2 regions of the Mesorhizobium sp. M0761 genome follow, and region 2 is predicted to be linked to the other one. Evidence: riboswitches for the same ligand, from Rfam matches in the RefSeq annotation. Region 2 holds a riboswitch; the other holds the start of a gene.
What was found. A riboswitch is a leader RNA that binds a small molecule or an ion and turns the genes downstream of it on or off. The one in region 2 is predicted to bind cobalamin.
Positions count from the first base shown of each region.

Region 1 (7,717 bases), on a different contig from region 2:
TCTCGCGCACCTTGCGCGGGAAATCGGCGACCACACGGATGTCTTTCATCTGACGGATCTTGTTAACGCGGCAGGTTGTCTCGGCGGCTCAAATGCCGAATACCGGGTGTGAAACTAGACTAGCTGCCCGCATCTGGCTCCCCGAAGACGGGCGGCTTCAACGGGCTCCAGGTCGCCGCCCGCCGCGCTTAAAACCGTGATCGCACTGTGCTCAACCGACGACCGCTATAATGACGACATCCATTATCTCGGCCGCGCGCAGATGCGTGACAATCTGACTGGGACACTACCGCCTGGGCCATCGCCATGGCGCCCCCGTCGGCCATCGCCATGGCGCCCCCGTCAATTTCACGCATCGGCATGACGATCTCGAGTTCCAGCCAATGCAGCCAGGCAATCCCGAATCGGTGGCTTCGTCGCCTATGCTGCCTGCGAAGAATTCAAGCTAACGTTAGACCGTACGCATACGACGAAGGCCGCATGATCGGCACGCACGCGTGGGCGCGGCCGGCTCTATGCTGGCGATGCGTGAAGGTCAGGCGGCCTGCTGGTCGGCGGACTTGTCGGTTCGCGCCGGCACTTCCAATGCCAGGGCAGTAATTCGTGCAGACCGAGCGGGAAGATCGGCAATGCGCGCCAGGACATCGGCGAGCCGGCTTTCGGGTCGACGTCGTAAGCATAACGGCGGTGCGGTCGGCGCCGCGCTGGGAACCGGCGAAGGTGCCGTCGTCGATGAAGCGGGCGAAGTCGGCCCATGTAGTTGATCGGCTTCAGATAATAGGCCCGCAAAAGCGAGATTTGCGAAGCTCATCTCCATCAGCAACATCGACAAATTGCGATCCGTAAAATGTTTGCTTTGGCTTTCCCCAGTTGACGCCCATCCCCATACCCCCACCGCTATCCGTTTCTCCCTCAAACATCCCTCGGTCTAGACGGGAACGCCAATCTAGAAGACGAATGGCTATAGCCAGACGCGATTCAGGTCCGCTCTTTTTCAAGGGGCTCGTTCGATGCCAAACCGACTTCGTAAACAGTAGCGCATCTCCCAGGTCAAATTCGTCTTCCAGCTTATTCTCCTCGAAAACTTCCTCCAGTAGGCTCGACGTAGAGAATATTTTTTGCAGTGGTGACGACATGACGCTAATATCTCCACCCTTGCGCATCTTCTTTGAAAGCAAACTTGAGAGCTGAAAATTGAAAAGCCCAGATAATAGGCTCTCTGGGATGTAAGCCATACCCCCGCCCCTATCCGGATCGATCCTATTCAAGGGAACCCAGATGCTGTATCCTGGATCGACTGGCCGAATGAAACGGAAGCTGAGAGAGTCGTAATGCCAAGTGAAGCCGGTCTCGCCTTTGCTCAATTCGAAGGCCAGACCCTCGCTCACTATGAGCGGGTCACCGATAAGGCCGACCACTGCCTTGCGGAATGAGTTGGCTGTGTAGATGTGTCGCAACGCTGTAGTCTGCCCTAGGCCATAGGTCAGCCGCTTGAACCCGCTTCCGTATTTTGTGTCGAGGTCGGACGCTGACCTGATGTTCAGCAAGGCCGCCTCTCTGAGAGCCTGTATGCAGGCGGGACTAAACAATCCGTTGATCTTCAGGAATCCGTTCTTTTTGAAGCTTTCGCCCTGGTCCAAAGGAATATCAACCGCATTCACAAAGCGAGTCTCATTTGCATCAACAGTATCATGCAGGGTAGACATGGCCACGCATGCTCCTCGAGGTTCTGTATGAAGGGGGCCAAAGCAAATGCTAGAATCCGCCGAATTGCAGAATCCCTATCCTTTTGGAAATCGCCACGGATTTTTGTAGAGAGAGGTACGGCGCGTGGAATCCCGACACGACCAACGGATGATCACGGGGCAACTTGTCAAAGCCTGCGGCTGAACCTCGGCAATTTGCCGCTGAGCAAAGACAGACTGATACACCGATGCATTCGGATTCCGTCGTAGCGTAGTCGAAGCACACTTCGTCGCCAGAAGCGATTTGACGCACAGCGATAAAATCGTACGCTCCGAGATGATTCGGAACTATAGCTAAATTGGGATCGCAAGAATGATTTAAAATGACCACTGGCTCCTCGAACAAGGCGTGGACATTCCAATCCAGTTGAATGGAGTTCGTTGTCCGACTACGATCCATGCGAGCAACTACCCCTTTAACAACAATTTCTCCAGGCAAAAGATCCACAGCTGCGAATACGCCTCGCCCCTTAGCGCCACAGCTATCAATAACTCTTGTGTTGCGGGCATTGAGTTGTCTTGCGCAAGAGACTTCATCTATCAAGATAGACATCGACATGGGAAATCCTTACTCCTCACGATGAGCATCGGTTTGCTGTGATACAAGTCGGCGTCGCTTCCGACATCAATGAACGTCTCAAAATTTATGCCAATCTGGCTATCGAGTGAAAAGAGATTTTTTGGCTGCTTTTCAGCGTTCAGGCTGGAGCAAAACGAACAACTGAATGGGCCTTTGTACCGGGTCCGACAAACGCGAGGAGTCAGGGCCCTGTTCGATCGCCGCGGCACATCGCCAAATCGCAGCAGCGGGTTGCGTGCGTCAAGTTCAGCAAAAGGTGATGTGGTCGTCCGCCACAGACTATTGGCTGCATGTAGGGGTGCCCTAAGTGTCTCCTTCTTGTGCTTCGCAAATGGTCGGTTGTGTGCGTCAAATTCTGCAAAAACGGGGCGGCCATGAAGCTGGTCATGCAGCTTGGCGCAGAGCGAGCTTCTTGTGCTCGCGCAGGTCGTCCATGTTGATGTATCGGTTGCGCGAACGCGAAGAGAAGCGAGTGACCCTCGGGCGACACGGTCCAAAAAAACGCAACAGGAGTTTGACCCCAACGAACCCCATCGGGTTGGGCGCCTCAGCGTGTGCAACGAAGTTCGAAGTCGACGTCAGCCGATTCAACGAGGTCACCACAACCACCGCCCGGCGGGGACATCACGGGTTTCGGAAGCGGACCCGCGATTGTGATCGAGCGCGGGTTGTCACGCCATCTTTTCGCCGCCCCACTCAAAGCTGGTGCCGTTAACCCAGAGCCAGTGGAGCAGAACCGCGATCTTGCGAGCTACCGCCACTTTTGCCTTTTTCATACCTATCCGCTTCGACAGGCGAACGCCCCACGCCTTCAGCATCGATCATTTCTTTGTCCGGTGCTTGAGGACGCTGGCCGCTTCGTATAAATAGGTCCGCAACAGCCGATCTCCCCCAGCGTGAGACACGGCCGTTGACATTTGTTCCCCCAGATTGTTTTCGCCGCGGTGTCAGACCAAGGTAGGCGTCGACGTCACTGGCCGAGGAAAAGCGCGAAGGATCATCGATCGTATGGCGGTAGGTCAACGCCGTCACGACGCCGACGCTAGGAACCGTCATAAGCCGGCGCGTGGTGTCATCCTCACGAACAAGGCGTCGTACCTGCCGGTCCAGCTTTTCCTGTTCCCTGCAAGCCTGTTCATGGACGGTCAGAAGCGGCTCGATCACGGATCGAAGCTGATGCCCGTCGACAACCAACGCCTCGACCTTTAGCCGAAGCTGCGCACCGATTGAGCGACTGAACTGCAGCCCGTACTCCTTCAGCATTGACCGGACTTGGTTCTCGAGATCGCGGCGGATGGCGATAAGTCGCGATCGCGCCACCAGGAGGGATCGGGTTGCCTGGCTCTCTGTGCTTTTGACCTTGACCTCCCGATACCAGCCGACGCGAACCAGCTCGGCCAGGCCGCGGGCATCGTTCTCATCACTTTTGTTCATTCGAACTGAAAGTGCCGCCTTCGCATGTCGAGCATCAATGCAGACAACCGGCATTCCGACCCGTTTAAGCTCATGCCAGAGCCAACTGGACATGGCGCCCGTCTCGAATCCGATGCGCTCGGTGTGCGGTGCGCGTTTGCGGAGCAACTCGGTCAGTGCTCCCGGATCGGACTTCACTTTCCCTTGGAAGACAGCCCTTCCAGCATCATCGACGACGCAAACGCTGGTCTCTCGCTGCGACACATCCAATCCGACATATTGCTTCACTGCGGCCTCCTTGATCTCACTGGTCGGCGGCTTTTGCCGTCCACCGAGTCTTCGTTCAAAGGAGCGACGGCAGCAATTACGTCATCGTGTGCAAAATCGGATCAGACTCAATCTCCCTCCATGTGCGGGCGACGTATTCTCCGTCGATCTTGAGGATGCACCACATGTCTTTGCGCCAGGGCTTCAGATGGTTCTCCGCCAGCCGTCGACGGACGGTCTCAGAAGACAGCTCTTCATGGTCGGTGAGCCGGACCATCTCCTCGGCCAGGAGGTTCGAGGGTCCAGCGGGCCCGTCCCGGTGGCGGCTTTGAGCAGGCGGTCGCCACCACAAGCGCCTCCTCCTTGCTCGATAGTTTGCGCTCAACGCCGGGTCGCCGCTCCTCGGAGAGCGCTCCCTCCAGGTTCGCTTCCACAAAGCGGCGCCGTGTCCGATAAATCGTCGATCCCGAGACCTTCAAGGGTTGCGGCGATCACCTCGTCGCTCACGCCGTCGTTCGCGGCCAAGAGGATCTGTGCGCGTTTTATTTTGCGCGTCGCGTGGCGCCCCCCGCTCATAGCGCGTCAAGTTGATCACGCTTCCGATTGGCTAAGGTCCACAAAACTTTATACTCACCTGCACCTCCTTCAGCGTGCAGGCGCAGATGAATCCGGAAATGAGTCAGTCACTTGGCGAACGACAAGCCGCGCCGCAGCCGCGCTCTACGCAGCTTTAAGGCCAGTATTTGGCCTTCATCTATGCCCGGATCTTCAAACAGCCCCGGCCGAAGCCGACATGCAGCGCCACTTCGACGTCACCGCTCCGTCCGTCCACCAGATGGTGATCACTTTAGAAAAAGCCGGCCTCGATCTCGCGCACGCCCGGGGCCGTCCGAATTCCTCCGGAAGCGCTTCCGATTTTGCGCTAAAACAACCCATCACAATCTCTGTGGAACGGTACTAGTTATCCGTGATGACGACTGGCGTGCCATTTCCCCTCGGACCACCGTTTGGCGCTCACTCCGTGAAAACCGCTTCTGCCCGCACGCACGGCTTGCGGCCGCATCGTTAAACATCGCCCCCAATGCGATCTTCTGCATTCTAACGACGTTGTCACGCGCTTGAAGTGTTGGCCGAAATCCTTCGTCGGCGACCTGCGAGGGAATGTCGCAGCCCGACAGGAATTCATTAGTTGGACAATGGTGGCAGCGGAGCAGCGCCGCCAATGGGCGACTGAATATTTCACTATGTTAGACAAGCGTAAAAGCGCGATCACATAACGACATAAACATTTCGTTATGCGCCATTGACAAAAGAGCGAACTGCTGTGATTGTCTGCGTGTCGTGGTTCTCGCGTGCGGCGCTGCCGCCGCGGAGCTAAGAGGGAAGCCGGTGCGATGCCGGCGCTGCCCCCGCAACTGTTAGCGGCGAGCCAACCCCAATCATGTCACTGAGGCGAATACCCTCAGGAAGACGGGTAGGCTATGACCCCGCGAGCCAGGAGACCTGCCACGCGAATTACGTCCACGGGCGGGGTGTCTCGGTGGCCGCTGCAACCCGGCGTTGATGCCGGCCTGCTAGCGCCTTCCTTGTCACCGACGCCCCAATCATCGGGGTATGACATGACTGTCTCTCAGCAAATTCCTGTAGCAACGCTCGGCGTGCCGCGCTTCGGTCGTCGGCGAGAACTGAAATTCGCCCTTGAAAGCTACTGGTCCGGAAAATCGTCCGCTGGCGACCTTCTTGGGACGTCGAAGGCACTCCGTGCCGCTAGCTGGGAGGAGCAGCGCGATCGCGGCGTGTCAAAAATCCCCTCGAACGACTTCTCGCTTTACGACCATGTGCTCGACACCGCAGCCACGGTCGGCGCCATTCCATCCCGGTACGGCTGGAATAGCGGCGAGGTCCCACTTGACATCTACTTCGCAATGGCGCGCGGCAACCAGGGTCAGACGGAGGATTGTGGACACGCTGGTCACCAGGAGGCGGCTCATGGACCTGGTGTAACCGCGATGGAAATGACCAAGTGGTTTGACACCAACTACCACTACATTGTGCCGGAGCTCCATGATGATCAGACGTTCGCCCTCTCGTCAACGAAGCCGGTCGATTACTTCCTCGAGGCTAAAGCTCTCGGCATTCACACACGCCCAGTCATCCTTGGACCCATCACCTTCCTCAAGCTGGCGAAATCGCCTGCCGAAGGGTTCGGTCCCATCGCGCTCCTACCGCAGCTGCTGCCCGTTTACGAGCAGCTTCTACAGAGGCTGAAGTTGTCGGGAGCCGACTGGGTGCAGATCGATGAGCCAGCGCTTGTCCTCGATCTGAACCCGAACGAACGAGCTGCGTTCGAATTCGCCTATGGCCAGCTGTCGAAAGCCGCGCCCGAGCTGAAGATCATGCTGGCTACGTATTTCGGGTCGCTGGGAGACAATCTCGAAACCGCGGTTTCTCTGCCCCTGGCCGGCCTGCATATTGATCTCGTGCGCGCTCCCGAGCAGCTGGAAACGGTGGGTCGGCTCGCTCCGAAGGATCTGGTGCTCTCGCTCGGCTTGATCGATGGCCGCAACGTCTGGCGTGCGAACCTGCCCGCCATTCTCGACCGCATCAAACCGATCGTCGCCGGCTGGCCCTTGGACCGCGTCGAAATCGCGCCTTCTTGCTCGATGCTGCATGTGCCGATTGACCTGCGCATGGAGACGGAACTCGAGGCCGACATCAGGTCGTGGCTCGCCTTCGCGGCCCAGAAGACCGACGAGCTGGTCTTGCTGGCCCGGGCCCTGTCCCAAGGCAGGGATGCGGTGGCAGGCGCGTTGAAAGCGTCTGCCGAGGCTGCCGCCACTCGCGTGACGTCCACGAAGATCCATGACCCGCTTGTTGAGGGGCGGATCGCCAGCATTGACCATAGCATGAAACGACGAGAGAGCGCTTTTGGCGAGCGCTCCAGAGTCCAGGCCGGTACGCTCGGGCTGCCGCCGTTCCCGACGACGACAATCGGGTCCTTCCCGCAGACGCCGCAGGTACGCCGCGCGCGGGCCGCTCATGCGAAGGGCCAGCTCAGTTATGTCGACTACGAGATCTTCCTGAAGAAGGAGATCGAGTCGGCAATTCGTTGGCAGGAAGAGATCGGGCTGGACGTGCTGGTGCACGGTGAGTTCGAACGAAATGACATGGTTCAGCATTTCGCCGAGCAGCTGTCTGGCTTCGCCTTCACCCAGCATGCCTGGGTACAAAGCTATGGGTCGCGCTACGTGCGTCCCCCCATCATCTTCGGGGACGTATCGAGGCGCAATCCGATGACGGTGCGCTGGTGGCAATTCGCCCAGTCGCTTACGGAAAAGCCCCTGAAGGGAATGCTCACAGGCCCAGTCACCATTCTCAACTGGTCCTTTGTTCGCGACGACGTACCCCGCTCCGAAGCCTGCCGCCAGATCGCGCTCGCCATCCGCGACGAAGTGACGGATCTCGAAAGGTCCGGCGCAAGGATGATCCAGATCGATGAGGCCGCGTTTCGCGAAGGATTGCCACTGCGCCAATCTGACTGGAAAGCCTATCTCGACTGGGCTGTCGAATGCTTCCGGATCGCTTCAACGGGTGTAAAGGACGCGACTCAAATCCATACCCACATGTGCTATTCGGAGTTCAACGAGATCATCGACGCGATCGCTGGAATGGATGCGGATGTCATTTCGATTGAGACGTCGCGCTCGAAGAT
Region 1 is NZ_JAMYPF010000036.1:16,587-24,303, forward strand. It holds gene NKI32_RS31020 (hypothetical protein) at 1-112, shown strand, start outside; partial or broken gene NKI32_RS31025 (IS66 family transposase) at 536-755, opposite strand; gene NKI32_RS31030 (phytanoyl-CoA dioxygenase family protein) at 771-1,706, opposite strand; gene NKI32_RS31035 (SET domain-containing protein-lysine N-methyltransferase) at 1,756-2,304, opposite strand; partial or broken gene NKI32_RS31040 (IS110 family RNA-guided transposase) at 2,997-4,026, opposite strand; partial or broken gene NKI32_RS31045 (helix-turn-helix domain-containing protein) at 4,151-4,581, opposite strand; cobalamin riboswitch at 5,331-5,530, shown strand; gene metE (5-methyltetrahydropteroyltriglutamate--homocysteine S-methyltransferase) at 5,625-7,717, shown strand, end outside.
Region 1: another riboswitch for cobalamin. It lies ahead of metE (5-methyltetrahydropteroyltriglutamate--homocysteine S-methyltransferase); the one in region 2 lies ahead of NKI32_RS23625 (CbtB domain-containing protein).

Region 2 (7,717 bases):
CCGCCCCCCCCCCCCCCCCCCCCCCCACCGCCGATGATGAAGGTCAAACTGCGATCAGGCAAAGCTGTCGCGCAGGCTGGTCGCGGTGCCGGTGAAGCGCGCGCGCACTATGCCGACAACTGCGCCGAGCACCAGCCAGAACACCAGATTGGTCAGCGTCACCGCCACCACGAACTGATGATGCAGGCCCTCCGGGATCGGCGTTACGAAACTGTCAGGCTGCGGCGCGCCGACAATATGCGGGGCGACGATCAGGACGACGGCGAGCACGGTCAGGGGCGCCGACGTGCGGAAGGTGATAAGGGCAAGACCGATCGCGGTTGCCATCACCGTTGCCCACCACCAGATCTGGCGCTGTATGAGATCGGCCGCCGGCATTGCCGGCAGTTCCGGCGGCAGGCCGAGCCCCGGCGCCAGCGTGAACACGGCAAAGCCCGCCAGACCCCAGAACACGCCCTGGCGCCAGCTGCCGATGCCGCCGGCGAATTCGGAAACCGCCACCAGGACCAGCGCGAAGCCGATGCCGGTGACGATATTGGCGACGACACTGAAGGCGAAACGCTCGAAGCCGTCGGCCGGTGCCCAGCCTTCGTCCTCCGCCGGCGCGGCTGCTTCAGCCGGTGCTGCGCTGCTCACCGCATTTTCCGCCGGCGCGGCGGTGCTCATGGCATTGGTGTCCGCAGCGTTGGCGGCGGGCACCGCGGCATGCTGATGCTCGTGGCCGCCACCAGCCTTTTCGTAGACCTCCGCCTTGAGGATCAGCGGCACGGTGGCGTAGGCCTGCATGCAGGCGAGAGCGACACCGGCCACGAGCCCTGCGATCGCCGCGATGAACACGACGTTGCGAAACAGGTTCATGATGTCAGATCCTCGTCAGTGGCAGGGAAACGCCATCGAATGGCGATAGTCGTGCGCCGCATTGTGGACCGCATCGATGTGCGAGAAACCGACAACGCCGACGACGAAAATGCCCAGAAACGCGCTAAGCACGAGCTGCATGAAGCGCGACTGCGAGGAGACGGAAGCGCCGAGGGAGACGGAAGCGGTATTCATATCTTGTCCTTTCGCCCTCCACCCGAGGGCATCGAAGTCAGTTCCCTGTCGCCGGCAGGTCTCCTGGCTCGCGGATCAGCGCCCTTCCCCACCTTCCCGAAGAAAAAATCCCCAGTGGCTTGGAGAGGACTACCGCACACAGTTGCGGGGGCAGCCACGGCATTGGGCAACAAGTCAGCCCTCACCGCATTCCCTCTTGGTCCCTAACGGAACCGACGACATGCATGACTATAGGCTGAAACGGTCGCATCCGGCAAACCAAATTCCGCCGGCCAACAGCGCGAATGCGCCATGCGGCGTTACGGGTTCAACGCGGTGATCCGCTCGGCAACCAGCCGCTGCAGCCGCCACAGATGGCGATCGTGAATGCCGCGCTCTTCAAGGTTTTTCACCGTGTTGTAGAGATAGTCGGCGCCCGACCCCCAGTGCCCGCAGGACGTTGCCAGCCTTTCGACGACCTTGCCCTCGTCGAGCGGTCCTGAATAGGTCAGGCCGTTGCGGTTGATGACGAAGGCCAATGCCCTGAGCGGTCCGGCCTCGCTTGCAAGCTTGAGCATGCGCGGCCGGTAGCTTGTCGGCTTCAGCGTGACTTCGCGCCGGAAAAGCCGGCCCAACTGCTCGCGCCGGTTATTGTCGGTCAGCCGAAAGGCGACGCCCTTGCATTGTCCGCCACGGTCCAGCGCCATCATCAGGCCGGGGCTGTCCTTGGTGCCGCGCCAGCGCGTCATGTTCATGCAAAAGGATCGATGCCAGCCGCACGCCAAGGCAACGCGGTCCTCGACATAATCTATTTCCGGTTTCCAGATCAGCGATCCATAGCCGAACAGCCATAGCGGTTCGCTGTCCGGGAGTTCGACCTGCAATTCATCCAGCAGCGCGTCATAGTCGGCTTCATCGAGATGCATCGCGTCCGGATCAGGCCCGGGGTCCCTGATCTCGCGCCAGCAGCGCGCGACCAGCTCCAGCGTAAGCGACATCTGTCGTGCGGCCACGTCCGAATCCCCCCAATTCCGAATGTCCCATGTCTACGACATGATTATGCGCCGCGCCTGCAACCGGCAATGCGGCACTCTGATTGACAAACGATTTGCCGGGGTGTCGGCTGACGCTTCATAGGAAGCCAGCCATGCATCCCAACCCGAGCGAGCGCGACCCCTATAACGGCCTGAGCCGGGCCCAACCGACGCTACCGTCGTCGGCCTATTGGGATAGCGAGGCTTACCAGCGCGATCTCGAGGCCATCTGGTACAAAAGCTGGCTGCTCGTCTGCCGCGAGGCCGATCTTGCCCAGCCTTTGGCATTCAGGACATTCCGCGTCGGCACGCAGGAAATCGTCGTGCTGCGCGACGACACCGGCGAGTTGCGCGCCTTCCACAACACCTGCCGGCATCGCGGCTCGCAGCTTTGCCAGGAAAGCGAGGGCCGGCTGAAAGCGCGGCTCATCACTTGCCCCTACCACGCCTGGTCCTACTCGCTGCGCGGCGATCTCGTGCGCGTTCCCTCGAAATCGCTGCCAGATGGTTTCGACAAGGCCGATCATCCGCTCTACCAGGTGGCGCTGTCGGTGTGGCGCGGTTTTGTCTTTGTGAACCTTCAGCAGGCTGCGGCCGGCTCCGCCGGGACCTCCTTCGATCCCGCATCCGGCGACCTCGCCAACTGGCCGCTGGAAACGCTGGTATCAGGCCGTGTCCTGCGCAAGGTGATGAACTGCAACTGGAAGATCTTCTGGGAAAACTTCAACGAGTGCCTGCATTGCCCGGGCGTCCACAAGGACCTGTCTCGGCTGGTGCCGATATACGGCCGCGGCCTGATGAGCCGGCACGACGACCCCGACTGGGTCCGCCATGCCGACAATGACGCGCCGGAGTTTTCGGGTGGCCTGCGCGCCGGCGCCGAGACCTGGTCGCGCGACGGACATGCCCATGGCCCGGTCTTACCGGGCCTGACGCCAGCCGAGCGTGCGGCCGGACAGACCTATGCCACCAGCCTGCCCTCGATGTTCATCGTCGGCCATGTCGATTATGTCAGGACGGTGCGACTGATGCCGCTCGGTCCCGAACAGACCGAACTCACCGCCGAGTGGCTGTTCGCGCCCGAGGCGCTTGCCGAGACCGACATCGACAATGTCGTCGCCTTCGGCACCCAGGTGCTGGAGGAGGATGCCGCGATCTGTGAGATCAATCAGAAAGGCCTGCGCTCGATGCGCCACCAGGCCGGCGTGCTGATGCCGGAGGAGTACGATCTGCACCGCTTCCACAACTGGGTGCGCGAGCGGCATGCAGCGCTTGAGGCAACCGCCTGATCGGCGACTAAAGCGACTTCGGCAAATAGCGCCAGGTGATAAAGCCGCAAACAGCGGCCAGAATGCCCAGCGTCACGAACACCGAGCCGAGGCCGAAAAACGCCAGCACCACCGAATAGACCAGCGGCGGCGTCAGCTCGGAAAAGTCGAGATAGGTGCGGTAGACCGCGGCCATCTGCGCCCGCTCATAGGACCGCACCGAGCGCATGAAGGCGGTCGAGCCCAGTGCATCGAGCGCGATGGTGAAGAAGGCGCCGCAGAGCAGGAAAAAGCCCGTAAGCAGCGGCGCGGTAGTGCCGACCGCGCCCGCCGCAAGCAGCGTCGCCGACATCGCGAAATAGGCGAAGGTCATGGTGCGCCGGCCGCCGAAGCGTTTTCCCGCTTTGCCCCAGAAGATCGCCATGAACAACAGCGCATTGCCGGCCGAAACCAGCAGGCCGCCGGCAAGCTTGCCCTCGCCGGTAATCACCATGAACAGCGGCCCGTAGACGAAGAACGTCGTCCAGAAGCATGACCGGCCGAAGGCGATCAGCCAGGCCAGCCTGAGCCTGGGTTGTGCTACGAAGCGGCCGATATTGGCCAGCGGATTGGCCGGCCGCGTCTTGCCGGGCCGGATCGACTGGTTGTCGCCCAGCCTGTAGGTCCAGAACAGCGCCAGCAAGGCCAACGCAAACACCGCCACCGCGCCATGCGCGGCATAGATGCCGTAGCGTGTGTAGAGGAAGATGCCGAGTGTCGGCCCGCCGGTCCAGGCCAGCATCGACCACGCCATGCGCAGCGATTCGGCCTGCATGAAATCGGTCTTGCGGATGTGATCCATGATGTAGAGGTTGAGCGTGATCGACAGCGCGCTCGCCCCCATGACGCGGCACAGCATGCCTGCCAGTTGCCCGGCAAGCGTGTGGGTGACGAAGAACAGCGAGCCCATCGCCAGCAGGCAGGCGCCGGCGGTATAGACCCAGCGCCGGGCAAACCTGCGGATCAAGATCGGCATGAACAAGGTCACCGACAGGCCGAGCAGCGCCACGATGGTGTAGAGGATCGAGACGATCTGCTCGTTGTGCAGAATCTCATAAGCCTGGATCGGGATGACGCTCGATACCGTGGCGCGGGCGAAGGATTCGACCGCATAGAGCGAGGCAAAGGTGCGCGCATCCGCCGGACGCAAGGCTGGAAGCCAGATCGGATGGCGCACATGGGTGGACATTTGATCCCCAAATCAGACTCGCAGCCCAAATCTGCGCTGGCGCTTCCTCCGCCGGTAACAGGAAACCGACCCCTTCCCGGCAAAAAGCAAATTCGGCCAAAGGCTTTCCGGCTCTGGCCTAAAGCGCCGCCCGATGCAGCCGCACGGCATGACCCGGAGCGTAGAGGGCGGCCTTCTTTTGTCCGGTGCAACCGTGATAGTCGTCTTTCGGGCTGAATCAGATCGCGAGACCATGAGCATCCATACCGCACCCCCTGGAGATCAACTGAAGCGAGATCAACCGAAGCGCATCGTCGCCATCGATGTCGTACGCGGCATCGCGCTGATCGCCATGGCGAGCTACCACTTCACCTGGGATCTCGAAAATTTCCACTACACCGACCCCGGCCTCACCGCCGTCGGCTGGTGGAAGATCTATGCGCGCTGCATCGCCTCGACCTTCCTGTTCCTGGTCGGCGTCAGCCTGTTTCTCGCTCATGGCAGGCAGATCCGCTGGACCGGCTTCTGGAAACGTTTTGCCATGGTCGCCGTCGCGGCCGCCGCTATATCGGCGGTCACGTACTTCATCACGCCGGACAGCTTCATCTTCTTCGGCATCCTGCATCAGATCGCGCTGGCCAGCTTGCTCGGCCTTTTGTTTCTGCGGCTGCCTTCCTGGCTGACGCTGGTCGTGGCGGCGGTGGTGATCGCAGTCCCCCTCTATCTCCGATCCGAAGCCTTCGATCATCCGGCGCTGTGGTGGGTCGGCCTGTCGGCGATCAACCCGCGCTCCAATGATTACGTGCCGCTGTTTCCCTGGTTCGGCGCCGTGCTTCTCGGCATCGCCGCGGCAAAGTTTGCGTCCACCACTGGCCTGCTGGCGCGGCTGGCCACGCTGGGATCAGGAAGCTGGACCAGGCCGCTCACCTTCATCGGCCGCCACAGCCTGGCTTTCTACCTGATCCACCAGCCGCTGCTGTTCGGCTGCGTCTGGCTGTTCTCGCAGATTGCGCCGGCGCCCGTCGAAACAAGGGAAGTGATCTTCCTCAAGGAATGCCAGGTATCTTGCGAACAGCAGCGCGACACGGAGTTCTGCACCAGCTATTGTGTGTGCATGCTGGACACGCTGCAAAGCGAAGCGGCATTCGACCGGCTCTACAATGGCGACCAGACCCCGGAGTTCAAAGCGCATCTCGGTGAACTCGCCGGCATCTGCACCGCCAGGACGGAGGAGAGCCCGATGACGCAGGGAGGGCAACAATGACCGACAAGCTCACAAAACCCGGGCTGGCAAAACCCGATCTATCGAGACCACGGCTGATCCCGTGGCCGCCACTGATCTACATCGCCGCCATCGCCATCAGCATCGTGCTCGGCCTGTTCTATCCCCTGCCCTGGATCGGCGACCTCTTGGGCGACCTTTTGTTTGCCGCCGGCTTTGTGGTGCTGTTTGCCGTCGCAGCCCTCTGGTTCACCGCTATCCGCGCCATGATCCGGGCCAAAACGACGATGAACCCCAATGGCTTGCCGGAGCATCTGGTGACGTCTGGCCCGTTCGGCGTGACGCGCAACCCGATGTATCTGGCCAACACGCTGCTTTTGATCGGCGTCGCCTTCGTCTCGGGGATCATATGGTTCCTGCCGCTGGCCCTGATCGCGGCTTTTGCAACGCAGAAGGTCGCCATCGAGAGCGAGGAGAAGGTGCTGTTCGCCAAATTCGGCAAGAAGTACCGCGACTATACGAAGCGGGTGCGCCGGTGGATTTGAGGCGGGTGTGATCGCTGGCAGGGTTCGCATGCCTTGGCGACTAGCCGAACGCCCATCTCTTCATCATCCACGGGCGGAGTAAGGAGCGTAGCGACGCAGCACAGACCCGAGGATCCATGCCGGGACTCCAGAGCGTTGCTATGGTCCAGAATTCGCTACCGCTGCACTCCACGACCGATGTCACGGAATGGATTCTAGGGTCTCCGCGACGGAGCTTCGCTCCTGCTTCGCCCTAGAATGACGAAGTGCGGAAGGGCTCCGGCTAATCACGAACGTTTGCGACGGGCGCGCGCAAACGCTCGACGGTCCGCTCAGGTATTAACCCCCAGCTCCACCAGCCGCTCAACACATGACTCCTCAGCCTGGTCGAGCTCCGCCAGCGTCTCCTCGAGATCGCGGCGCTTCTGGCGCAAATCCTCGCGCTTCTCCTCGATGCGCTTGATCATCAGCTTGAGTTGACCGACCTCGCCGGGCGGTTCCTTGTACATCTGGATGATTTCGCGGATTTCGTTGATCGAGAAGCCGAGCCGTTTCCCGCGCATGATCTGGCGGATCAGATGCCGGTCAGATGGGCGAAACAGCCTTGTGCGGCCCCGCCGGACCGGTTGCACCAGCCCCTCATCCTCGTAGAAGCGCAGCGTCCGCGTCGACACGTCGAATTCGCGGGTCAGTTCGGTGATCGAATAATATTCCCGCATCTTTGCTCCAAATGTCGGAACATCGGAAAACGCCCGGTCGCCCGGGATTTCCAACGCATTCCGATCAACCCCGTTCCAAGCCGGACTCGGCATGGAACCCCGCGCAAGCCTCGCACCACATTTACGTAAAAGTCAATTGAGCCCGCAACGCCTCTTTCTCAAGGGATAGCGAACCACCAGGTGGCCAGCCCCAGGAAAGCAAAGAAGCCAACGACGTCGGTGACGGTGGTGACGAAAACCGCCGACGCCACCGCCGGGTCGATCTTGAACCGGTCGAGCAATAGCGGGATCAGGATACCGGCAAGGGCTGCCACGAACATATTGATGATCATCGCCGCCGCTATGATGCCGCCCAGATTGGCATCGCGGAACCAGACGGCCGCGACGATGCCGATCAGCACGGCGAAGATGATGCCGTTGATGGAACCCACGCCCATTTCGCGGCGGATGATGCGGCCGGCATTGTAGATGTCGAGATCCCTGGTCGCCAGCGCGCGTACCGTGACGGTCATGGTCTGCGAACCGGCATTGCCGCCCATGCCGGCCACGATCGGCATCAGCACGGCCAGTGCCACGATGTGCTCGATGGTGCGGTCGAACAGGCCGATCACCGACGCCGCCAGGAACGCCGTCAACAGGTTGACCAGCAGCCAGGGAACGCGCGAGCGCGAGGTCGAAAGAATGCTGTCGGACAACTCTTCGTCGCCGACG
Region 2 is NZ_JAMYPF010000017.1:68-7,784, forward strand. It holds gene NKI32_RS23620 (CbtA family protein) at 55-858, opposite strand; gene NKI32_RS23625 (CbtB domain-containing protein) at 874-1,053, opposite strand; cobalamin riboswitch at 1,090-1,285, opposite strand; gene NKI32_RS23630 (gamma-glutamylcyclotransferase) at 1,353-2,045, opposite strand; gene NKI32_RS23635 (aromatic ring-hydroxylating oxygenase subunit alpha) at 2,180-3,355, shown strand; gene NKI32_RS23640 (MFS transporter) at 3,363-4,562, opposite strand; gene NKI32_RS23645 (heparan-alpha-glucosaminide N-acetyltransferase) at 4,795-5,805, shown strand; gene NKI32_RS23650 (methyltransferase family protein) at 5,802-6,308, shown strand; gene NKI32_RS23655 (MerR family transcriptional regulator) at 6,620-7,006, opposite strand; gene mgtE (magnesium transporter) at 7,165-7,717, opposite strand, start outside.